DNA from 3 places in the Arthrobacter sp. UYCu511 genome. Region 3 is predicted to be linked to each of the others. Evidence: riboswitches for the same ligand, from Rfam matches in the RefSeq annotation. Region 3 holds a riboswitch; each other region holds the start of a gene.
The links. Region 3 has a riboswitch for thiamine pyrophosphate ahead of ABIB48_RS14145 (3-oxoacyl-ACP reductase). Riboswitches for the same ligand answer to the same signal wherever they lie in the genome.
Positions count from the first base shown of each region.

Region 1: another riboswitch for thiamine pyrophosphate. It lies ahead of ABIB48_RS11845 (bifunctional hydroxymethylpyrimidine kinase/phosphomethylpyrimidine kinase); the one in region 3 lies ahead of ABIB48_RS14145 (3-oxoacyl-ACP reductase).
Region 2: another riboswitch for thiamine pyrophosphate. It lies ahead of ABIB48_RS04990 (ECF transporter S component); the one in region 3 lies ahead of ABIB48_RS14145 (3-oxoacyl-ACP reductase).

Region 1 covers NZ_JBEPPB010000008.1:19,101-26,703, reverse strand. Annotated here, with positions in the region: gene obgE (GTPase ObgE) at 1-388, opposite strand, end outside; gene rpmA (50S ribosomal protein L27) at 562-819, opposite strand; gene rplU (50S ribosomal protein L21) at 880-1,188, opposite strand; gene ABIB48_RS11845 (bifunctional hydroxymethylpyrimidine kinase/phosphomethylpyrimidine kinase) at 1,582-3,282, opposite strand; TPP riboswitch at 3,273-3,371, opposite strand; gene ABIB48_RS11840 (Rne/Rng family ribonuclease) at 3,488-7,078, opposite strand; gene ABIB48_RS11835 (vitamin K epoxide reductase family protein) at 7,449-7,603, shown strand, end outside.
Region 2 covers NZ_JBEPPB010000002.1:369,538-377,140, reverse strand. Annotated here, with positions in the region: gene ABIB48_RS04995 (glycoside hydrolase family 84 protein) at 1-2,938, shown strand, start outside; TPP riboswitch at 3,081-3,200, shown strand; gene ABIB48_RS04990 (ECF transporter S component) at 3,247-3,879, shown strand; gene ABIB48_RS04985 (ABC transporter ATP-binding protein) at 3,882-5,420, shown strand; gene ABIB48_RS04980 (energy-coupling factor transporter transmembrane component T family protein) at 5,417-6,211, shown strand; gene ABIB48_RS04975 (L-lactate dehydrogenase) at 6,331-7,284, shown strand; gene ABIB48_RS04970 (UDP-N-acetylglucosamine 1-carboxyvinyltransferase) at 7,551-7,603, shown strand, end outside.
Region 3 covers NZ_JBEPPB010000011.1:19,914-27,516, forward strand. Annotated here, with positions in the region: gene ABIB48_RS14120 (MarR family winged helix-turn-helix transcriptional regulator) at 1-403, opposite strand, end outside; gene ABIB48_RS14125 (SDR family NAD(P)-dependent oxidoreductase) at 396-1,139, opposite strand; gene ABIB48_RS14130 (HAD-IIB family hydrolase) at 1,397-2,251, shown strand; gene ABIB48_RS14135 (hypothetical protein) at 2,297-2,755, shown strand; gene ABIB48_RS14140 (LLM class flavin-dependent oxidoreductase) at 2,858-4,162, opposite strand; gene ABIB48_RS14145 (3-oxoacyl-ACP reductase) at 4,198-4,962, opposite strand; TPP riboswitch at 5,038-5,131, opposite strand; gene ABIB48_RS14150 (hypothetical protein) at 5,221-5,700, opposite strand; gene ABIB48_RS14155 (YciE/YciF ferroxidase family protein) at 5,832-6,395, opposite strand; gene ABIB48_RS14160 (GlsB/YeaQ/YmgE family stress response membrane protein) at 6,829-7,098, shown strand; gene ABIB48_RS14165 (pyridoxamine 5'-phosphate oxidase family protein) at 7,150-7,603, shown strand, end outside.

The DNA of each region.
Region 1 (7,603 bases), on a different contig from region 3:
GAGCATTGTTGCCAAGTCCGCCTTGGCCACCGGCGGCAGCAATATATTCGGTACCGATGCCCACCAGATCGGCCAAAACATTGCCGTCTCGGTCCTTGATAACGGTGCCATCGGGTACTTCTAGGATCAGGGATGCCCCGTCCTTGCCGTCCCGCCAGTCACCCATGCCGGGCTGGCCGTTGCCGCCGCGGCGGTGGGGTGCGTGGTGGAAGTCAAGCAAGGTGGTGGTTTGGTCACTGACGCGGAAGGTGACGCTGCCACCGTCGCCGCCCTTGCCGCCGTCGGGCCCGCCCAACGGCTTGAATTTTTCGCTGTGAACTGAGACGCAGCCATGGCCGCCAGTCCCGCCGGATACGTGCAGAACAACCCGGTCAACAAAGCTGGCCACTGAAATCTCCTTGAATAGAACGTGCTACTGCGTACTAATTCTAGTCCGCTGCACAGCTGCACACCGATATCGGTTGGCGCTGCTGATGGTAATAAAATCTGATGTTAAAACTGCCTGTGTTAAAAGCCAGTGGAGCGAGCCATGCGGCCCGCTCCACTGGAAAAGCTTTGGTATTAGACCGTAGCTGCAACGATGTTTACAACACGACGTCCACGACGTGTGCCGAACTCGACTGCGCCAGCGTCCAATGCGAACAGCGTGTCGTCCTTGCCACGGCCGACGCTAACGCCGGGGTGGAAGTGAGTGCCGCGCTGGCGAACGATGATTTCGCCAGCCTTGACAACCTGACCGCCGAAGCGCTTTACGCCCAAGTACTGAGCGTTGGAGTCACGACCGTTGCGAGTGGAACTCGCACCCTTTTTATGTGCCATTTGAAAATGCCTGCCTTTTTACTAAAAGTATCTAAGTGGATCTAACGCTCAGTGCGCTTATTAAGCGATTGAGGTGATCTTGACCTTGGACAGTTCCTGACGGTGACCCTGACGCTTCTTGTAGCCGGTCTTGTTCTTGAACTTCTGGATGACGATCTTCGGTCCACGAAGATCCTCCAACTTTTCAGCCGTAACCTTCACATTAGCCAGGTCCTTCGCGGCTGTGGTGAGCTTGTCACCATCAACCAAGAGCAAAGCGGGCAGCTCAAATGTGCTACCGACTCCACCGGGGACGCGGTTCATGGTCACGTGGTCTCCTACGGAAACCTTTTCTTGACGGCCGCCTGCGCGGACAATCGCGTACACCACTGGGGAACTCACTTCTCTCGACGTTATTACAAAGTTTTTATGCCAACATGAATCATAATTGACCATGCTAACCGTATGCGCCGCAGTTCAAGATTGAACAGACACGGTATGCATACTATGTGCCTCAACGCCGTGGACCTCAATGGAGTTCTGCCATGGAGTGGTTGCCCTAGGTGTTGGCGTAAGCACCGAAGATCAAGAATACGCTAATTCTGGCTCCGGGAGCAAATGAGACTGATTTCGTATCCTGCGCATCCTCGGACAAGTGAATATTTTCATCCGATGGCTGCGGCGATCCCCGAAACCGTACTAGGCAACTTTAGCGCGACTCCGAGGAGAAAAACGCATTTCCGGGCGTGACTCGCCGCATTTTTTACTTTATCCGGCGTGGTGTTAATCACTCTGGGTACCTCGGGGCGCAGGAGCGTGCAGGTGCGGGGCCGCAAAGAAGTCCGCCTCGTACGCGGCGGAATAGGCAAAGGCTGCCTTCATGCCGGCCCGCTCACGCACTGAACCGCTCCGTGCTGCGTTGTCCAGGATGGCAATTGCCGTCTCCGTGGCTTTGGCAAATTCTTCGGAGGCGTACGTTTGCAACCAGGCCCCGTAGGGGTGCTCACCCTCAAACGCCAGGTACTCGGTGTGCAGCATGCGGCCCACATCCGCATACAGCCAATAGCAGGGCAGCACTGCGGCCACTACTTCGCCGTAGCTTCCCGAGAAGGCCACGCCCTGCAGGTGATCCACATAGTGTTTGGTGACAGGTCCTTGCATCAGCCCGGCGCCTTGCCCGCCCTCCAACAGCCCTGCCGCATCGTGTTCACGCTCCAACGGATACTGGCTTAGCCAATCTCGGTGCAATGAGACTTCCACTTCCAGGCAGTTCTGTGCCCCGCCCGCCCAAAACTTCTGCTCCGCCTCGGTAGGCGCCAGGGCACTGGCCCTCGCGAGCACTCGCGAGTACGTGCCTAAGTAGAGTGCGTCCTGGGCCAGATAGTAGGCAAAGTGCCTGCGGGCGAGTGTTCCCGCGGCAAGTTCGCTAATGAAATCAAGGGAAGCAATCGCGGCACGTTGCTCAGCGCAGTCCGCCCAGAGCTCTTGGCTGAAGCTATCTGCGTGAGGAGCAGCAGTTGCCCACAGTTCGCTCAGGTGATTGACGGGCCCCGAACCGTGACCCACCGCCAGTTCAGCAGATGTTTCCAAGGCTCGAGCCAGCCACGCCTTGGCACGGGCCACGCTGCGGGGCCAATCATTGAGCTGGGGCATAAGAGTTGCCAGAGCCGCCGAAAGTGAGCAGCCGGTGCCATGAGTGTTGGGGGTGTCAATGCGTGTCCCCATGAATTCATGCACTGTGCCGTCCGCGGAAACCAGGGCGTCCGGACATTTCCGAGACGCAAGATGCCCACCTTTGACCAGCACCCGGATCTGGTGTTCGGCTGCCAGTTCCTTGCCCTGTTGCACCGCCTCGTCCCAGCTTGAGGCCGCGGGCTTGCCCAGCAGGACACCAAGCTCGGGAATATTGGGGGTGACCAGGTGCGCCAGGGAAAGCAGAGAGAGCATGGCGTTGCGGGCCTCGGGAGCCATGAGCGTGTCACCGCTGGTAGCCACCATGACCGGGTCAAGCACGACGACGGGAGGCCGGGTTGCCGCCAGCCACTGCCCTACCGCGCTCATCACCTCGGCCGTGCCCAGCATGCCGATCTTCACCGCATCAATGCTGATGTCTTCGGAGATGGCTTCCAGCTGTGCCCTAAGGAATCCAACATCCGGCACGTGAATCTCGCGGACGCCTCGCGTATTTTGGGCCGTCAATGCCGTGATGGCGGCCATTGCGTAACCGCCATGGGCGCTGATTGCTTTGATATCGGCTTGGATACCGGCCCCTCCCGAAGGGTCGGAACCGGCAATACTCAAAACCCGTGGGTGGCGTGTTCCCGGGAGATGTGGCACTGGCAGTGCCGCAGCAGGCGAGCCTGCAACAAGCGAGCCGTGGACTGTTGAGGCTGGGATTGTTGAGGCTTGGACTGTTGAGGCTTGGACTGTTGAGGCTAGGGGTAGCGCGTCTTGATCAGAAGAAACTAGTGCAGTTGTATCCATGGGGACATCCCTTCGCCGGTGCTAACCGGGCAGGTTCAACGGGTATTGTCTCAGCCGGCCCTGATGGCCTGGCACCCCGTGTCTGTTTCCACCCTAACCCTGCTAGCAGGCCAACAAAAAATAGCCCGCAGCAATGCCTGTAAAGTGACGCACATTTGCGTTTCTTCAAGCACTGCTGCGGGCCATTGAGAGAAGGCCTAGGCGGTTACAGCTCGGAAGCCGGAACCCCTACACCCAAAATGATGGGCTCGGCACTCTTGTGGACTACCGGCGCCGGTGTAGAGATGCGCACCTGGGCGCTGCTGTGGGGAGCTGAACCTTGGCTTGTAACAGGCGCCTCTGACGTTTCTACCGTCATATCAGCACCACCTTGAGCACTGCGTGCGCTGCGGTTGCGGCGGCCACGGCGTGCTCGGGAACGGTTACTGCCGGACTCTTCCGCCTCCGCTACCTTGTGCTCGTGCGTAGAGGGCTCGGGTGTAGAGTGCTCGGGCGCAGAGTGCTCTGCCCCGGGGGCTGAGAGCTGGTCCAGCGCCTGAGTCAGCCCCGCCAGAGCGGCTGCCTGATCAGCATTGTTGTGCGCAACCATGCCACCGCTTTCACTGCGATGCCCACGCGGCAACTCAATGGCCTCCCCACCCAAGGTGAGGATTCCGGCGTCGTGCATTACATGCTGCTCCGAAGCATCCGCAGCCTGGTGGTGCCCCTGCGCTGGGGAATGCTCGTGATGCGTGGCAGCAGCTGCGGCAGCAATATTCGCCAGCGCGGCACGGGCTTCGTGAGCCTTCTGCGCCTTCGCGGCTTCAAGGGCCTCGGCAGCCTCATCGGACAGCGGCGTCACGGGGGTTTCCTGATGCTGCTCCGCCTCGTTCCCCTGCGTACGGTTGCGGTTGCGCTTCCGCTCGCTTCGGGTTGAGCGGTTAGCGGTGCGTTCCGGCTCGCGCTGCTCCACGGTGGGTGCGTGAACCTGAGCCTGAACCTGGGCGCCTTCCACGCCGGGTGTGTGCGGGCGGCGGTGCTCCACGGGAATTTCGTGGGTGACCATGCCGCGGCCGGCGCAGGTGCCACACTGCTCACCGAAGACCTCAAGCAGGCCGGTGCCCATACGCTTGCGGGTCATCTGAATCAGACCCAAACTCGTCACCTCGGCCACCTGGTGCTTGGTCCGGTCACGTCCCAGGCACTCAACCAGGCGGCGCAGCACCAGATCGCGGTTGGATTCCAAAACCATGTCAATGAAGTCAATGACAATGATGCCGCCAATGTCGCGCAGCCGCAGCTGGCGCACCACTTCCTCGGCAGCTTCTAAGTTGTTCTTGGTGACGGTCTCTTCCAAGTTGCCGCCGGATCCGGTGAACTTGCCCGTGTTCACATCAACCACTGTCATGGCTTCCGTGCGGTCAATGACCAGTGAACCACCGGAAGGCAGGAACACCTTACGTTCGAGGGCCTTGTTGATCTGCTCGTCAATGCGGTGTGCACTAAAAATGTCTTCGGGGTTGGTCCACTTTTCCAGACGGTCCAACAGATCCGGGGCCACGTAGGTCACATAGGCCTCAATGGTGTCCCAGGCGTCTTCACCCGAGACGATGAGCTTGGAGAAGTCCTCATTGAAGACGTCACGGACCACCTTGATGGTCAGATCCGGCTCGCCGTAGAGCATTTCTGGTGCCAGCGTCTTGGAGGAGGCGGCACGGTTGTTGATGCCTTCCCACTGGGCGCGCAAACGGTTGATGTCATTGGTGAGCTCTTCCTCACTGGCACCCTCGGCTGCTGTGCGCACAATGACCCCGGCGTTCTCGGGCAGGTGGTCCTTCAGGACCCGCTTGAGACGGTTCCGTTCGACGTCGGGCAGCTTACGTGAGATCCCTGTCATGGAGCCGCCGGGCACAAACACCAGGTAGCGTCCGGGCAGGGAAATCTGGCTGGTCAGGCGGGCACCCTTGTGGCCAACAGGGTCCTTGGAGACCTGGACCAGAACCGAATCGCCGGACTTCAGCGCGTTTTCAATGCGGCGCGGCTGGCCGTTGAGGTCCGCTGCGTCCCAGTCAACTTCGCCAGCGTAAAGAACCGCATTGCGGCCGCGGCCAATATCCACGAAGGCCGCTTCCATGCTGGGCAGCACGTTTTGGACCTTGCCCACGTAGACGTTGCCGATCAGGGAATCCTGCTGCGTCTTGGAAACAAAGTGCTCGGCCAGGATGCCGTCTTCGAGAACACCAATCTGGATGCGGTCATCGGCTTGGCGGACCACCATGACGCGGTCCACGGATTCGCGGCGGGCCAGGAACTCGGCTTCTGTGATGACTGTGCGGCGGCGGCCGGAATCGCGGGAGTCGCGGCGGCGCTGCTTCTTCGCTTCCAGACGGGTAGAGCCGCGCAGGCTGGTAACACGGTTAGAGACGCTTGCCGTGGGCTCGGCTGGTACGCGGGGGGCTCGCACACGGGTCACCGTGTTGGGCGGATCTTCATCGCTGCCGCCGGTCAACTCCAGATCCGTATCGCCACGGCGGCGACGGCGGCGGCGGCGGGAGGTCACGCCGTCGTCGCTGTCATCAGAATCGCTCTCAGCGACGTCGACATCTTGGCTCTCATCCACCGGCTGCGTATCGGCTGCGCGGGGCCGGCGGTTACGGTTGCGTGAGCGGCCACGCTGATCGGCATCCGCGCCGTCCTGCGTGTTCTCCTCAGGGTTCCCGCCCTGCGTGGTAGCAACGGGTACCACTAGGCTCAGATCCGGCGCCAAGAACAGTGCCGAGATGCCGGAATCCGGAGCATGGAACAAGGAGTCCGTCACAGCGGGTTCGGCTTGTTCGGGCGCATCAATGGCCTGCGGTGCTTCAACGAGTTCTTGGGCAGCTTCTTCGGAATTCGCAACGGTTCCTTCGGCAGCCGCACCGGCCACGGTAGGTACGTCAGCCTCGGCTGCGGTTACGGTTACGGCCGAGGCTGCGGACTCGGATGCGGGGGTAGACGTGGGGGCTGAGCTCCGGCGGCGGCTGCGCGTTGCCTTGGGCGCTACTGCAGCAGCAACCTGCACGGGCGCTTCTTCGGTGGCAGCCCCTACCTCACTGACGCTCTCCTGGTCGGCTACCTGGGCGGCCTCCGGCGCGGCTACATCTGCCGCTTTCGCAGAGGCGCGGCGTGAGGTTGATCGGGTGCGGGAAGTGGCGGCCTTGGGAGCGTCTGCCTTCTCGGTGGCAACCTCAGCCGTCGCTTGCACTTCGACAACGCCCGTGTCTGCGTGCTGCTCTGCTGCAACCTTGGTGACGGGAGCTTTTGCTGCACGGCTGCGCCTGACCGGAGCCTTGCGTGCAGGAGCATCTTCTTCAGGCACAACTGTGGCTGGGGCGCCGCCTGTCAGGATCAGTTCACCCTGGCCGGCAACTTCACCCGAAACGGGAGCAGTGACGGGGGCGCTGGCACGGCGACGGGGGGCCTTCTTGGCGGGGGCGGCCACGTCATTGGCTGCGGCTTCAGAGCCGGCTTTCTCAGAGTTGGCGGCTTCAGAAACGGCGTCTCCAGAAATGGCGTCGAGCAGCGACAAGCCAGCATCGCTGACGGACGGCGCCTCTGCTTCCGCTGCGGAGCTACTCAACGGTGAATCGCTCTTTTTGGCGCGGCTGCGACGCACGGGAGCTTTCTTGGCTGGCGTTTCAGCCTCGGCCGGTGCTGCGGCGGCTGTCCCAGGGCTGGTGACGGCTGAGGTGGCTCGGCGGGACCGCGTGGTGCGAGTCTTTGGAGCTGCGGCCGGAGCAACTTCTGTGTTCTCTAGTGTGGGCTGTTCATTTTCCATTGTGGGCAGTGCCTTCGCACCGATTTGGCACCTCCACATCGGGCGCCAAAGTCGGCTGATGTGCCAACACCCTCGGGCGTTGACGGAAGTCGTCTAATTACTTTCCAGGCGGCACCAACTTCCGGGTGCGCAAGCTCTGAAAAGCCAATGGTTTGCCAAATACTGAGCTGGTGGATGGTTGCACACACAGGCAACGTCTTCTCCAGCAGCCAGTAGGCGTGCCATAGGACCGAAAGGCGCATGTGGATCGCCGCCCAGCCTTTTATATTGTCTCACACGCACTTGTCCTACCTGCGATTTCGCGCAGGGCGCGCCATGATTGGCACGCTACAATCAGGACACAATCACCGGTCTCGATGAATAGGACGCCATGCCACGCACCACAGTTTCCCCCATTGAGCCAGCTGATCTGGACAAACCTGCCCTGGCGCGCGCCAAACCCTTTGGCTGGCTGTTGGTCATTACCGGCGCCATCGCCTGGATTGCATCCTTCACCTTGGTGCTGGAGAGGCTAGAGCTTTATAA
Region 2 (7,603 bases), on a different contig from region 3:
CACTCCCCAGGAAGTCAGCACCGCAGGCGTTGCTGTTCCCTTGACAGGCGCAGTAAAAGTGGCAGTCGGTGAAAATACGGATGCCGCAGCCAAGAAGCTGCTAGCGGAAGTAATTACCGCTGCCGGTGGTACCGCCACCTTTGTCAGCGGTGCGGGCACCACCGGCGCCACAGTCTTCCTTGGCACCGTTGCGGACAACCCGGCTGTATCCACCGCGCTCACGGCCGTGGGATCCGGCAGCGCAGCTGGACTGGATGCTGATGGATATGTCATCGCCACCGGAACCATCAGCGGCAAGCCCGCACTGGTGCTCAACGGCACCGATGCCACAGGTACCTTCTACGCCGTGCAGAGCCTGAGTCAGGTTGTTGCCAACGGTGTGGCGCCAGCCATGACGGTCAAGGACTGGCCGTTGATGTCCATCCGTGGCGGCATTGAGGGCTTCTATGGCATCCCGTGGTCTCATCAGGCCCGCCTGGATCAGTTTGATTTCTACGGCAAGCACAAGATGAACACTTACATCTACACGCCCAAGGACGATAATTACCTGCGTGCCAAGTGGCGTGATTTGTACCCGCAGGCGCAGCTTAACGATCTGAAAGAACTCGTGGATGAGGCCAATGCCAACCACGTTAATTTCACTTTTGCACTCTCACCGGGCAATGACGTCTGCTACTCCGACGATCAGGATTTCGCCGCCACCGTGGCCAAATTTGATCAGCTGCGCGCAATCGGTGTCAGCAGCTTCTACATTGCGCTCGATGACATCAACCCGTACCTGAACTGTGCCGCGGACAAGGCAAAATTCACCTTGCCGGGATTCCGTTCACTTGCCCAGGGCCAGGGGTTCTATTTGAACCGGATCGTCAGGGACTACATTAACGTCCATGGGCTGGCACCGTTGCAGACAGTGCCCACCAACTATGCCGGTTCCGGTCCGGACCCTTACAAGGGTGAGTTTGGTCTGCAGACGGATGATTCGATCCGGATTCAGTGGACCGGCGAAGGCGTCTTCTCCAACACCATTACGGAAGCTTCAGTAACCAAGGCGGTGACTTCCTACAACGCCGAGCATTTCTACATCTGGGACAACCTGCCCGTGAATGATGGACAGCGCGGACGCCTGTTTCTGAACCCGCTGGAGGGCCGCGACGCCAACCTGTACAAACACATTGACGGCATCACTTCCAACCCGATGATCGAACCGTATTCTTCGATGATCGCCCTGGCCGGGTTCGGCGACTACTCCTGGAACGGCCCCCAGTATGTGCCCGCAACAACACAATCCTCCATTATCAGTGAGCTTGCAGGCCCCAATGAGGCCATCAGGGCGTCTCTGGAAACCTTCGTGGACCTGAACCAGAGCTGGAAGCCCTACCGTCCGGAATCCAAAACGGCGCCGGCCCTGAGCGCAGACATCGCAACCTTCTGGACAGCTTTCGACGCCGGAAACACGGCCGGAATGGCACCGTTGAAGGCTCGTTTGGCCACCATTGCAGCAGGCCCGGAAACCTTGGCTGATATGGCCATGACAGGCTTCTACGATGATTCCAAGCCGTGGATTGACGCCGCAGCACACTGGGCCACGGCCATGGAGAAGCAAATCAGCATGCTGGAGGCCATTAAGGCGGGAAATGGCGTAGCCGCCACGGATGGTGCGCTTGCAGCCAATGGAGATATTGCTCTGGCCAAGGCGGCCACCGTGCCCGATGTTGGGCCGAACAACATTGGCATCACCCCTAACGTCATTGTTCCTTCGGTGGGAGATGGACTCTTTGAAATCTTTAGCAAAGAGGCACAGGGACGGTACAACACCTGGCTGAACCTGAGCCCCGTGGCAGCGTCCAGCTACTTCCCCGCAACGGCTACTTCCTCACTTCCCACCTACCAAAGCAACGCGCTCACACGCATGGTTGACGGCGATCCCAGCACTCTTTGGTGGTCCAGTGCACCTCCCGTGAACGGTTCCACCGTCACCATTGACTTAGGCGCCGTGAAGACGGTGGGCAAGGTGCTGATCCAGCAGGCCGATTCCGACACCAATAACGGTGACATGTTCTACCACGCACGGGTGGAGTATTCGGCGGACAATGCCACCTGGACACAGGCCGGAGTGTTTGAGAGCAAGCCGCGCATTGAGCAGAACTTTGATACTCCTGTAAGCGCACGGTACATCCGTCTGGTGTCCACGGGCACCAACCCGGGTGGCCAGTGGGTGAAGATCCGCGAGTTCCAGGCCCTGGAAGCCAGTGAAAGGTTGGCCAGCAACCTGCCGGGCGCAAATGGTACTGGTGCGCAGAGTGCCTTTGACGCAACCATTGCCACAGCCTTCGAGCCTGCCCAGGCCCCGGTAGAGGGTTCATACCTCTCCAATACCCTGGATGCACCGGCCGCCATGAAGTCAGCCGTTGTGGTGGGCCATGTGGCAGGGGACCTGCAAGTTAAGGTCGACGGCGAATGGGTCACCGTGGGTGCCTTGGATCCGAAACGCAGTTTCCAGGAAGCTGTTCTGGAGCAGGAAAGCATTGAGGGTATCCGCATCCTATTCACTCCGGGCGCAGCAGCCATGGGTGAGCAGACCTTGGCCGTTTATGAGCTTGGTTTGCGCGCCACCGGTCCTGTGGCTGGCGGCCCGTACATTGGTGAGGAAGTGGTGGAACCGACTCCGACGGCCACGGCGACCCCGACTCCGACGGCCACGGTTACTCCGGCCGAATCGGCCACCGCCAGTACCGCACCCAGTGACACCCCGTCACCGAGTGCCTCGCCCACGAAGGACGGTTCAACCACACCTTCCGCCAGTGCCAGCGCCACGGCAGGTGCCGGTGATGACCTCGCCAGCACCGGGTTCAACCTCGGTGCAGCAGGTGGGATCGCTGTGATTCTCATGCTCGGTGGGTTGATCATGGCTAGCCGCCGTACGGCGCGCCAGCACTAGCAACAGCAAAAACTGAAAAAGGTTCCATCAAGTACTGCAGGCCTCCATCTCACGGTGGGCGTCTGCAGTACTTTTTTCATGACGCATTTCTTTCCACGCATTGGCTACCGGGTGTGAGCGGGGGTAAGCTGAAGCCGCAATTCAAACACGACAGGGGAGCGTGCACCCATTTATCGGGTGTCGGCGCTGAGAGTGCGGTTCGCCGCAGACCCTCGAACCTGCTCCGGCTAGTACCGGCGAAGGGAGTCGAGTTCTCTTCGGCTGCGCGGAAAGACCGCTGCAGCCGCCCCTCCTGAAAAGGAGGAAACATGAGTAAGTCAGTTACGGGCACGTCCGCCCCGAAAAACACGCAACAAAAGAACAAAAGCACCTGGCGGGTTGTCGACATTGTTGTCGTCTCGGTTCTGGGTGTTGCCGTTGGCGTTATCTTTTGGCTCTGGTCCGCCGGCTACGGTTTCATCGCAGCCTTCACCGTAGCCTTCCCACCCGTTGGTGCACTTTACGTTGGCGGCTGGCTGATTGCCGGCGTGCTGGGTGCCCTAGTGGTCCGCAAACCGGGCGCGGCGTTATATTGCGAATTGATCGCCGCCACCGTTGAAGGACTGCTGGGAACCCACTTCGGGTTCACGGTGCTGCTCTCAGGCTTGATTCAAGGCCTAGGCGCCGAGCTGGCCTTCGCCGTATTCCGTTACCGCAAATTCAATCTTCCCGTTGCCATCTTGGCCGGAACCTTGGCCGGCTTGGCGCTGGGCGTCTATGAAAACCTTATCTACAACGTGGCCTGGGCCTTGGAATGGAAGCTCGTCTACGCGGTGCTGGCCATGGTCTCCGGTGCTCTCATTGCGGGGGTAATTTCTTGGCTGGCCGTGCGCGGGTTGGCACGCACAGGCGCGCTGGCGAACCTGCCCTCACGTGGGGCCGCCACCGAAAAGGCAATCTAGTCATGGCCATCGTGCAGAACCGCGGTGCACCAGTACAGGTCTCTGTCAGGGGGTGGGGCTGGCAGCATTCGGGCCGGAACAACCAAGCCCTCCACGGCCTGGATTTGGAAATCTCCCCGGGTGAACGCGTACTGCTGCTGGGCCCTTCGGGTGCCGGAAAATCAACCTTGCTGCACGCCCTAGCCGGTGTGCTCGGGGATGACGAGGACGCCAATGAGATGGGTGAGCTGCTCATTGACGGGCGCCCTGTGCACGAATCGCGCGGCCGTACCGGGCTCATGCAGCAGGACCCTGATGCTCAGGTGGTGCTCTCACGCATTGGTGACGACGTTGCCTTCGGCGCTGAAAACCTTGCCGTGCCGCGCGAGGAAATTTGGCGCCGCGTCCCGGCTGCCTTGGAGTCGGTGGGCCTGAACCTGCCACTGGACCACTCCAGCTCCGCACTCTCCGGCGGGCAGAAGCAGCGCCTGGGACTAGCCGGTATTTTGGCCATGCGGCCCGGCCTGCTGCTGCTCGATGAGCCCACCGCCAACCTGGATCCGGCCGGTGTGGTGGAGGTCCGTGACGCCGTGCGCCGCAGCCTCGATGAAACCGGGGCCACCCTGGTTGTGGTGGAGCACCGCGTCTCCGTCTGGCTGGAGGTGGTGGACAGGATAGTGGTGTTGGCTCCGGCCGCCCTGGGAGAGCCCGGTGGCGTGCTGTTCGACGGTCCTCCCGCCACGGTTCTTGCCCAGAGCCGGGACTTACTGGCCAAGGCTGGTATTTGGGTTCCTGGCCACGTCCCGGAAGTCCGTGCCCGCATCACCAACCCGTCCGACGCCGGGCACCCCCTGCTGTTAGAGGCGGAGGCTTTGGCGCTCTCCCGCACCAAGGGACGCAAGCGCCGCCCGGTGGTACCGGCGGCCGTGGTGCCTTCAGTGCAGGTGCGTGCCGGGCAAGCGCTGAGTGTGACCGGCCCCAATGGGTCTGGAAAGTCAACGCTGGCACTGACCCTGGCCGGGCTGCTGGCCCCAGTGAGTGGTCACTTGGCTGCGCTGGAACCCTTGGCGCGCGGTGCCGGGCCCGAGCCGCTGAAATGGCGTGGACGGGATTTGATCAGCCGGATTGGCACCGTCTTTCAGGAACCCGAGCACCAATTTGTTGCTGGTACGGTCCGGGATGAGCTGTTGTTTGCGCCGAGGCTGCTAGGCCGTGGCGAGGATACCGTGGATGAACTACTGGTGCGCCTACGGCTGGAACACTTAGCGGACGCCAACCCGTTCACACTTTCGGGTGGGGAGAAGCGGCGGCTGTCAGTGGCAACAGTGCTGGCGGCGAGCCCACAACTCCTGGTCTTGGACGAGCCTACGTTTGGACAGGACGCGAACACGTGGGCCGAGCTGGCCTCCTTGTTAACGGAGCTGCTGGATGCAGGCACGGCCGTGGTGTCGGTGACGCATGACGCCGCCTTCAGCGCAGTGCTCGGTGGGGAGCGGCTGGTCTTGGGCGCACCAGCGGACCTTGCCGGAGCGCAGGCGGCTGCAAGGATGGCGCAGCGATGAGCGTTGACATTATTGCTACACCGCGGTCCACCGCACTGCTGGCCCGGGCCAACCCGTTGGCGAAGCTCGGAGCCGGAATGGCCCTGACCGTGGTGTTGCTGGTGAGTGTGGACTGGGTCTCTGCCACGGTGGCACTCGTACTCGAATGCATACTTCTGCCGCTGGCTGGATTGAGCCTGCGAATGCTACTGACCCGCGGCTGGCCCATCCTGCTGGCTTCCCTGGTGGGTGGCTACGGAACAGCTCTTTTGGCGCCCAAGACCGGTGAACTGCTGCTGGCCTTGGGCCCGGTCACCTTCAGCACCGGATCCCTGGAGGCTGGCGTGGCTATCGCCTTGCGTGGTCTGGCGATTGCCCTGCCTGGGATCATCGTACTGGCCTCCACCGACCCCACTGATTTGGCCGATGCGCTGGCCCAAAAGCTGCGCCTGCCCCATCGCTTTGTACTGGGCGCGCTCGCAGCGATGCGCCTAGTGGGGTTGCTTGTGGCCGAATGGCAAACGTTGGGGATGGCACGCCGCGCACGTGGTGTGGGCGGCGCTTCCGGGCTGTTCAGCCGGTTAAAGGCGCAACTGGGACAGGCCATGGCGTTGCTGGTGCAGGCTGTTCGGCGGGCATCGCGGTTGGCAGTGACCATGGAGGCGAAGGGCTTCGGTACGGGTGAGCGGACCTGGGCCCGTGAATCGACCTTCAGCCATATCGACATCGCGGTGGTGGCCACAGGATTGGTGATCGCCGGCGTGTCAGTGAGCGCCGCCGTCGTACTGGGCACCTGGAATCCAGTGTTCTGATAGTTCCGGCTTTAACGCACCGTTCCCCGCGGCGTGCACGCGGGGAACGGGATTTGCGCTCTGGCTGAAGTGCTAGGACATAATCCGTGTCTGTCCGGCTGGGCGGGGATACTTGGAGCATGACTATCCCTCGCAGTACCAAACTGACCATTGTTGGCGCCGGCAGTGTCGGGACCTCACTGGCCTACGCCGCCCTGATCCGTGGATCCGCCCGCGAGGTGGTGCTCTATGACATTGCCACGGCCAAGGTTGATGCCGAAGTTTTGGATTTGGCCCACGGCACGCCCTTTACCGGATCCTCACGAATCACCGGCGGCAGTGACATAAATTTGGTGGCCGATTCGGACGTCATCGTCATCACTGCGGGGGCCAAGCAGGAACCGGGGCAGACCCGGCTGCAGCTGGCTGAGGTCAATGTGGGCATCCTGGAAAAGATGCTGCCGCCCATGGTGGCGCTGGCGCCCAACGCCGTTTTCATCCTTGTCACAAACCCGTGCGATGTGCTCACCGCTGTAGCCGAACGCATCACCAACCTGCCTCCCGGGCGGATTTTCAGCTCCGGGACGGTGCTGGACTCCTCCCGGTTGCGCTGGATCGTAGCCGAGGCGGCGGCCGTTGCGCCGCAGAGCGTGCACGCGCTGATCATTGGCGAACACGGTGATACCGAATTTCCGTTGTGGTCCTCTGCCACTATTGGGCAGACTCCACTCTCGCAGTGGACTGATGGCGCTAAAGGCTTGCTCTTTCCCCGCGAACGGCTCGAAACCATCACTCATGACGTGGTCCACGCCGCCTACAAGGTCATTGCCGGAAAGGGTGCCACGAACTACGCCATAGGGCTTTCCGGTGCCCGCATCGTGGAGGCTGTGTTGCAAAATGAACGCAGTATTCTGCCTGTCTCCAGCGTCCTCCACGGCTACCGCGGTATTGATGGTGTGGCCCTGAGCGTGCCCTCAGTTGTTGGAGCTGGTGGAGTGCAGCGGGTCTTGGACACCCATCTGGATGAGCGCGAGGCTGAACAGCTCCAGCACTCGGCGGAAACGTTGGCCGCAAGCATCGCGCTCTTTTCCTAGACCCCGTAATTTTCTGTGCCCGCTGCGGTTCAAGGGCGGCAGCGGGCCAATGTGGGCAAGTGTTTGGTTAAGCGTTGGGCGTGTAATGGGCGTTGTGTGGGGCAGCTGGCACAAGCCGGGGTACCGTAAAGGGAGAGCCTGCCAGCTTGGACTGGAGCGGCCTGGATTTATCGCATGCAACGGTTAATTTAGAGGTTTTTTGCCATAATTGACCATCAGGTCACATAATTCCTATATAATATGCATCCTGTGATATAAAAGTTGTTATGACTCAAGTGGCTGCAGAAACCGTTGGTGTGTTGGTGCGAGACGCACGTAA
Region 3 (7,603 bases):
GGCTCCAGCCGTGGAGCAGGTCATCAACTAGTCCACTTCCTGCCCGGACAAAGGTGCTGGCCACCTGATAACCAGACTCTGTCAGGGCAAACTGGTGAGCCCTGGCGTCGTCCGGATCAGAGATTTTTTTGGCTAGGCCGGCAGCCATGAGCCGCTGGGCGATCTTGCTGACGTTCGAGGGCCCGGTGACCATGTTGCGGGAAAGCAGGGAGGGCCGTTGTGGTCCTTGGGTTGAGAGCATGGTGACCATTTTTATGGCCCCAGGATCCAACTCAACCCCTTCCCTGGCAACTACGCCAGTCAGAAAGTCCGGGGCTGACCATTCGCTGATGATGCGCGTGAGCGCTTCTATCAGAGCTGCCCTGTCCTCATCTCCGGGCGTGTGGCCTGCGCCATTAGGCATTTGTACCACCATCTACTGGCAGCACCACGCCCGTCACGAAGCTAGACTCTTCCGAGAGTAGCCAAACTACTGCGTTGGCGATTTCTTCAGGCTTACCGAGGCGGTGCATGGGGACTTCAGCGGCGTAGCCAGCCTTGGCCTCTTCCGGGAGCTCGGCCAGGGATGCCGTTTCAATTGCTCCGGGGGCCACTGCGTTGACCCGGATCCCCTGTTGGGCGTTTTCAAGAGCAGCGCTGCGGGTCAGGCTGATTACGCCGTGCTTGGCCGCACCGTAGGGCGTGAGCTGAGGCGTGGCGCGGATCCCGGCAATTGAGGCGATGTTGACAATGTTGCCACCGCCATTGGCCCGGAAGTGTGAGATCTCAGCCTGCATGGACAAGAACGTGCCGCGCAGGGTGACGTTGATGGTTCGGTCCCACTCAGGCAAGGTAAGGTCCTGCAGCTCCTTGGGCATGGATCCAATGCCGGCATTGTTTACTGCCAAGTGGAGTCCACCAAAAGTTTCCACCGCAAATTCTACGAGTGCGGTGACGTCCTCGGGAGAGCTGACATCGGCACGCTGGTAGGCGGCGTTGCCACCGGCTTCTACGATGAGCGCAACAGTTGCCGCACCGGCCTCGTCATTGACATCCGAGACAACAACAGCTGCCCCTTCGGCTGCCAAACGCTGAGCAATGGCACGGCCAATCCCGGCGCCGGAAGCGGTGACAAGAGCTACTTTGCTTTCGAAAAACATGATTTCTCCTTTTTCTCAACCAATTATTTACTGTCCTAAAGACAGCATACTCCTTTTTACTGTCTTGTCGACAGCAAATTTTTAAGTTGTTCCTGGATCTGCATGAGGGCCCGCACGCGCCAGGCGTGAGGGCCCTCATGATGTGGCTCTTTTATTGGCTAGTACTCTCCGAGCGCCACCATGGCCACCTCGCAAAGGATAGCTAACCGGTGCTGTTCTAGAGGCAACTGAAGCTAGCACGGGTAGACTCCCTCATCATGAGCCTCGAGAGTCCTGCCAGCACCAAGACCATTCAGGCCGTCTTCCTTGACGTGGACGGCACCTACGCAGATTATGGGGTTGTCCCAGCCGCGCATGAACAGGCCGTCAAGGATGCAAGGGCGGCCGGACATAAGGTCCTTATCTGCACGGGACGGCCTCTGCCAATGCTCCCCCCAAGTATCCTTGGCGCCGGATTCGACGGCGTGGTGGCGAGCGCCGGCGCGTACCTTGACGTTGGCGGTGAGGTACTCATTGATCGACGCTTTTGCGCTGACCTCGCAGCTCGTGCCCTCGCAGTATTGGACGCACACAACGCGGTTTACATCCTCGAGGCGCAAGACGCCATTTATGTCTGCGCTGCAGCCGAAGCCCGGCTCCGGGCACACATCGAAGCGCACTTTGCCAACGCACCGGCTCAGCTGAGCAAAGGTTCCGCCTCCATCTTGGACAAGCTTGTCCCGTTGGCTGATCTTAGTTCCGTGGTATTCGCCAAGATCTCCGTCTTTTCCTCCCCTGCGCCCATGACGGAACTTGTGGCCCAGATCGGTGCTGGCATTGACGTGGTGGAAAATTCCATCGCCGCAGAGGGGCTCCACGCCGGGGAATTATTCCAAGCTGGAATCAGTAAGGCTGACGGCGTTGCTGCCGCCATTGCGTACCTTGGTATCACGCGAGAAAACACCATCGCTTTTGGTGATGGGCACAACGATCTGGAAATGCTCGCTTTCGCAGGGCTCGGCGTTGCCATCGAGGGATCCCCTACAGAATTGTTGACTATTGCAGATGCCACCGCCCCACCTCCACGTAAAAACGGTATCGCCACAGCTTTTGCCTTGCTCGGACTGAACTAATCTAAGCCAGTCCAGAACCAATCTAAGCCAGTCCAGTGTGCCGGGTTGCCCGGCCCACCGCGGACGGAAGCCAGCGCGTTGCGGCTCCTTCCTGCCCTTCTGGCACGCATCATTGAATCACTGCCGCTGTTCTGGCCCGGAGAGCATCTCATCCAAGCCCCAACCACTCGAAAGTTCACTATCAGCGCCTCACTCCTGAGCCACGCAAACAAGGTGCGAGTCATCGATTCTCAGGGTAAGGATTTGGCGCAGGGCTCCCCCACTCTCAGTGCCGAGGCACTAAAACACTCACTCGGGGCAGAGATACCCTGCGGTGAGTACAAGTCCCTGTACTGCAAGACGGGCATTCTCTATAGGATCGTCACCATGAGCAATACCGCTCAGTTCTCCCACCCCAAATCCGTGCGTTTAGCCCTTCTCTTAGCTGCCGCGGCCACGTCTTTAGCTCTTACTGGCTGCGGGTTCGCCAGTGGCCCCTCACACCAGAACAAACGAGCTTCATGACGTCATCTCTGATGCGGGGGTATGAAAATGCAACCCAGGGAGGACGGTTTCATTGTTCCCGCCCAGGGTCAGAAAGCCGGAAATTCCACGGACGGTACGGGTTCACGGAATTTGGTGACGCACGGGCCGTGCCAGGCCCAGGTTTTCACGCAGCGTACTTCCTTCATAGGACGTACGGAACAGCCCGCGTTCCTGCAGGATCGGAACCACCAAGTCAACAAAGTCCCGCAGTGAATCGGGGTACGCGGGGCACATCAGGTTGAATCCATCGCACGCCCCAGATTCAAACCAGGCCACCATTTCATCCGCCACCTCGGTGGGGGTGCCAATCATGGTGGCATGGCCTCCCCCCGCGGCCAGAAAACCCAGCAATTCGCGCAGTGTGGGCTGCTTAGTCTCGATAATGCGTGCCACGGTGAGGTACCGGCCTTGAGGGCCGGTAAAGGTGGAAGCTGGCGCCAATGGCGCCACCAGATCATCCAGCCCATGAGTACGGTAATCCATGCCCGTGAAAATATTGAGCTGAGTGATGGCCGCGTCAATGTCCAAGTAGGCATCCAGCGCCCGTTTCTTCGCCAAGGCCTCTTCACGGCTTGCGCCCACATATGTCACAAGACCCGGGAGCACAGGAACCTGCGTCCCAGCACGGCCTGCAGCGTCCAGGCGCCTTCTGATGTCTGTGGCGAACTCAAGTGCGGAGTCCTGATCCCAGGACACCGAGTAAATAGCTTCGGCAAATTGGGCAGCAAAGTCCCGCCCAGCCTCGGAGGAACCGGCTTGAAAGAGCACCGGGCGCCCCTGCGGAGAACGCGGCACGTTCAGTGGCCCAGCCACCTGGAAGTACTTGCCAACATGGTTAATGGGCTGGATCTGCTCCGGATCAAGGAACATTCCCTTCTCCCGGTCTCTTGGCAATGCCTCATCCGACCAAGAGTCCCACAGTTGCCCTAGCACCCGCACAAATTCATTGGCCCGTTCATAACGTTCCGCGTGAGAGGGCAGGGCCGCAAAACCATGGTTTTGCGCCTCGGCATCAAACATGGAAGTCACAATGTTCGCACCCACCCGGCCCCCGCTGATGTAATCCAGTGATGCCAGCATGCGTGCTGCGTGAAAGGGCGTGTAGAAACTTGAGGAGACCGTGGTGACCAGGCCAATGTGCGTTGTGGCCCGGGCCATGGCGCTCAACGCCGTAATCGGCTCAAGAAGCCCGGGTACCCCGGCAGAATACTGGCGGTTGACGGCATGCCCGTCGGCGAAGAATACCGCGTCAAGACAGCCGGTTTCGGCCAGCTGGGCTAGTTCCTCGAAATACTGTATTTGCCCAACCCGGGCTGCACTGGACTCAGGATGCCGCCAGCCCATGGTGTGGTGTCCAGCCCCGAAAAGGAACGCGTTGATGTGCATCGCCCGGATTGTGGGGCAGGAGAGCGTTTCCATCCTTAGTTCATGACCAATCCGCCGTCGACTACAAGGTTCTGCCCCGTGACGGCTCGGGACCAGGGTGAGGCGAAGAATAGTGCTGCGTCAGCAAATTCCGCCGGGGTAGTCACCTTACGCAGTGGGGTACCACCGGCAATAAGCTCAAAGACTTCCTCTGGGGTGGCCGCTGAGGCGTCAGTGGTGCGCAGCAATCCCCCGGAGACCATGTTCACGCGAATATTGGACGGGCCTAGATCGGCAGCAAAGGTCCGGGTCAGTGCCAGCAACGCCGCTTTGGCGGAGGTGTAGTCGTGGTAGGGCACTACCGGGTTTTGAAACAGGTTGGTGCCGATGTTGATGATGGAGCCCCACCCGGCAAGAGCCATGCCAGGAAGCGCCGCCTGAATCGTGTTAAGCGCACCTCCCACAACACCGGAAAACTGTGCCGTGAACTCACCGTATTCAATGGCATGGGCTTTGGAACGGCCGTCCCCGTTGAAGGAAAAATCAGGCAAGGCATTGTTGATCACGGTGGTAATGGGTGCAGAGAAATACTCCGCAGCAGCTGCCACCATGTCCTGTACCTCTTGGGTGGTGGTGACATCTGCCCGCAGCGCAATAGCTTGCTCGGGACCGATTTCGGCGGCGAGCCTCTGGGCTGATTCCTCGCTGTTGCGGTAATTCAGCACCACTTTGGCGCCTTCCCGGGCAAAGGAACGTGCCACATCCGAGCCTAGGCCTCGGCCGGCTCCAGTGATCAGTACAATTTGGTCCTTGATTTGCATCGCGTGCACCCTTCAGTAGTTCGAAAGGATGCCAGGAACGCTCGAATACGCCACCTCAAGGGCTACGAATCGTCATTGCTGCAGGACCGGCATCCCTTCGCTCGGATTATCGAGATCAGGTTCAACGGGTCTAGCTCTCAGCCGCCAAGCGGCACCCCGTGTCGTGTCCACCGCCCAAGCTACCACGGTTACAACTCCGGGGCGCATCTGGGTCACAGGCTTTAGGCTTTAGGCTTTAGGCTTTACGCTGTGGGCGGGTCACCCCTTGGCGGGGTCGACGTCCTCCACGTACGTTTTTCCATCTGCTCCCGTTTTGATCAGGTAATCATTACCGGCTTGTTCCACGGCGTTTTCCCCTGCTTGAACAGCGCGGTCAGTGGCGGGTTCGTCAATGGCGGAACGTTCCGCATCCCCAAGAATAGCGCCCAGACCTTGGGAGTCTTGGGTTGGTTCTCCGGGCGGAATCACTTCCCCATGTCCACGGGCGTCAGGTGCCTCGCTGACGGCGGTCTGACTCATGTCCGCGAAGGTTTGCTGGCCTTGGTGAGACCAACTGACGTGGACGGATGCCGAGCCGTCATCCGGTGTTTTCACCACCGTTTCGATGGCGTTTTCCGGTGCCCCCATTGCCTGCAGCTTCTGCTGGTAAGAGCCCACCAATTCTTTCAGGGATTCGGGCGTCCAATCGCCATCCTGGAGTCGGATGGAGATTTCTACTGGTTCAGCACTGTAATTCATTATTTCTCCTGGCAGTTGGGCAGATAGTGATTTGTTTACACAGGGCATTGCTGGTCATGAAAGTAAGCGCGGCAACGCTTCCTGCGCGCGCTAACGGCCGGCGCACTCACGCCGGGAGTTGGGATCAGCAACTAGACGCTTCCCGGGGGCAGGTAGGGCGGAACCTCAATCACAGCATGGCCAGCACCGTTTGCACCATCTTGGTCTCTGGCATCCGCCTGGGCCAGAGTGTCCGCGGCCGCCCTCAGTTTTTCAAGGGCTAGCTGCTCCCGTGAGTAGTTTTGACTCAAGAGTGGAACTGCTTCGGTGACGTCGAGGGATTTTGCTTGTAGGAGGAGAGACTCATACACGGCCACCTCATGGTGCTGGCTTTCCAAAGCCCCGGCAACAACAACAGCGTCTACGAGTGTGTTGTCAGTTTTGGCCATAAAGGATTTCAATTCTTTGGCCAGACCCTTGGTAGTGGGCGAAGGATGCTGGCTGTTTTCCTTACCCATCAATGCCAGGCACTGTTCCAGATTCTCAATGTTCAGCCGGGTTTCTTGGGCATGTTCGTCAAAGAACTCGGTGAGAACACTGCGCATCGCTGACTTTGACAACTCTTCCATCAAATCCAAAGAATCGTGTTCCATGGTCAGCGCAGTTCCAAGCTTGTAGCAAAAAATCTCATCAAGTGTTGTGAATCGTTCAAACATAGCGTTTCCTCCACAATCGTTTTGGCACGTAGTGAAACAAGTCTTCTTGCTGCGTCAGTTCTAGGACGCCCTCCTCGTTTCTAGACTCTAACCACCCAGTCAACAAATATCCAAGATCTTCCTGAGGCAATAGCCGCGAAAATTCAGCGTTATCCGTATGGATATCTCCGTTGGGACGGCTCCTTGCAGGAACCCCGGCAGGAATCAATGTCACTGCTTTCCAGCAACGCTCAGGGCCGGCCTTCCAGCGCAAATTTACGTATCTTGGCGTGCATTTAGTCCAAGAATGTGGTTAGGGTAGATGAGTCGATCCCGTTGGATCGATGGCAAAAACTCGAAATGCGTGCAGTATTGATGCACTGAGAGCAGTGCATGGAGACCGTTCTCAATTACGCCATACGAGTAAAGACTTTCTTGCACTTTAGGAGTAACCATGGGTTTCATCGGATGGATTATCTTGGGTCTAATTGTCGGCGCCATTGTTAAGGCAGTTCTGCCAGGACGGGTTAACGGCGGTTGGATCACCAGCCTTGTATTGGGTGTGGTTGGCGCCATTGTTGGAGGATGGATCGGAGACCTTCTCTTCGGCGGCGGAAAAATGGAATTTTGGAGCCTAGGCTCGTGGCTCCTAGCCATTGTTGGCGGCCTGGTTGTTGCGGGCGTCTACGGAGCCATCACCGGCCGCAACAAGTCAGCAGCCTAGCCAGAGCAGCGTGCTAACCAAAGCAGCGTCCACTTCAGGAGGAATGTCCCCATGTTAACGAACGAAGATTCAGCAACCGAAGACCTCAACAAAGTCCTGACGATCATCAATTCGCACCGCATTTGCATGTTCACTACCCAAGGCCCTGACGGCTTGCTAAGTCATCCAATGACGGTTGCCAAGGTCGAGGACGGCGGTGAACTGTGGTTTCTCAGCTCTGCTGGCACCTCCCCTGTTGAACAGGCGCAGCTGGCACCAGAGGTTAACCTTTCCTTCGCGGGAAAAGACCAGTGGCTCTCACTTCACGGACAAGCCGCAGTGATCACCAGTGAAGCGAAAGCGCGGGAATTGTGGAATCCGGCAGCCGCTGCTTTCTACCCGGATGGCCCCGAGTCCAAGGAATTGGTCTTGATCCGGGTGCGCCCCGATGGTGCTCAATATTGGGAATCTCCCGGCGGCGTCTTGGCCACTGTGTTCAAGTGGGCCAAGGCACGCATCAGCGGGG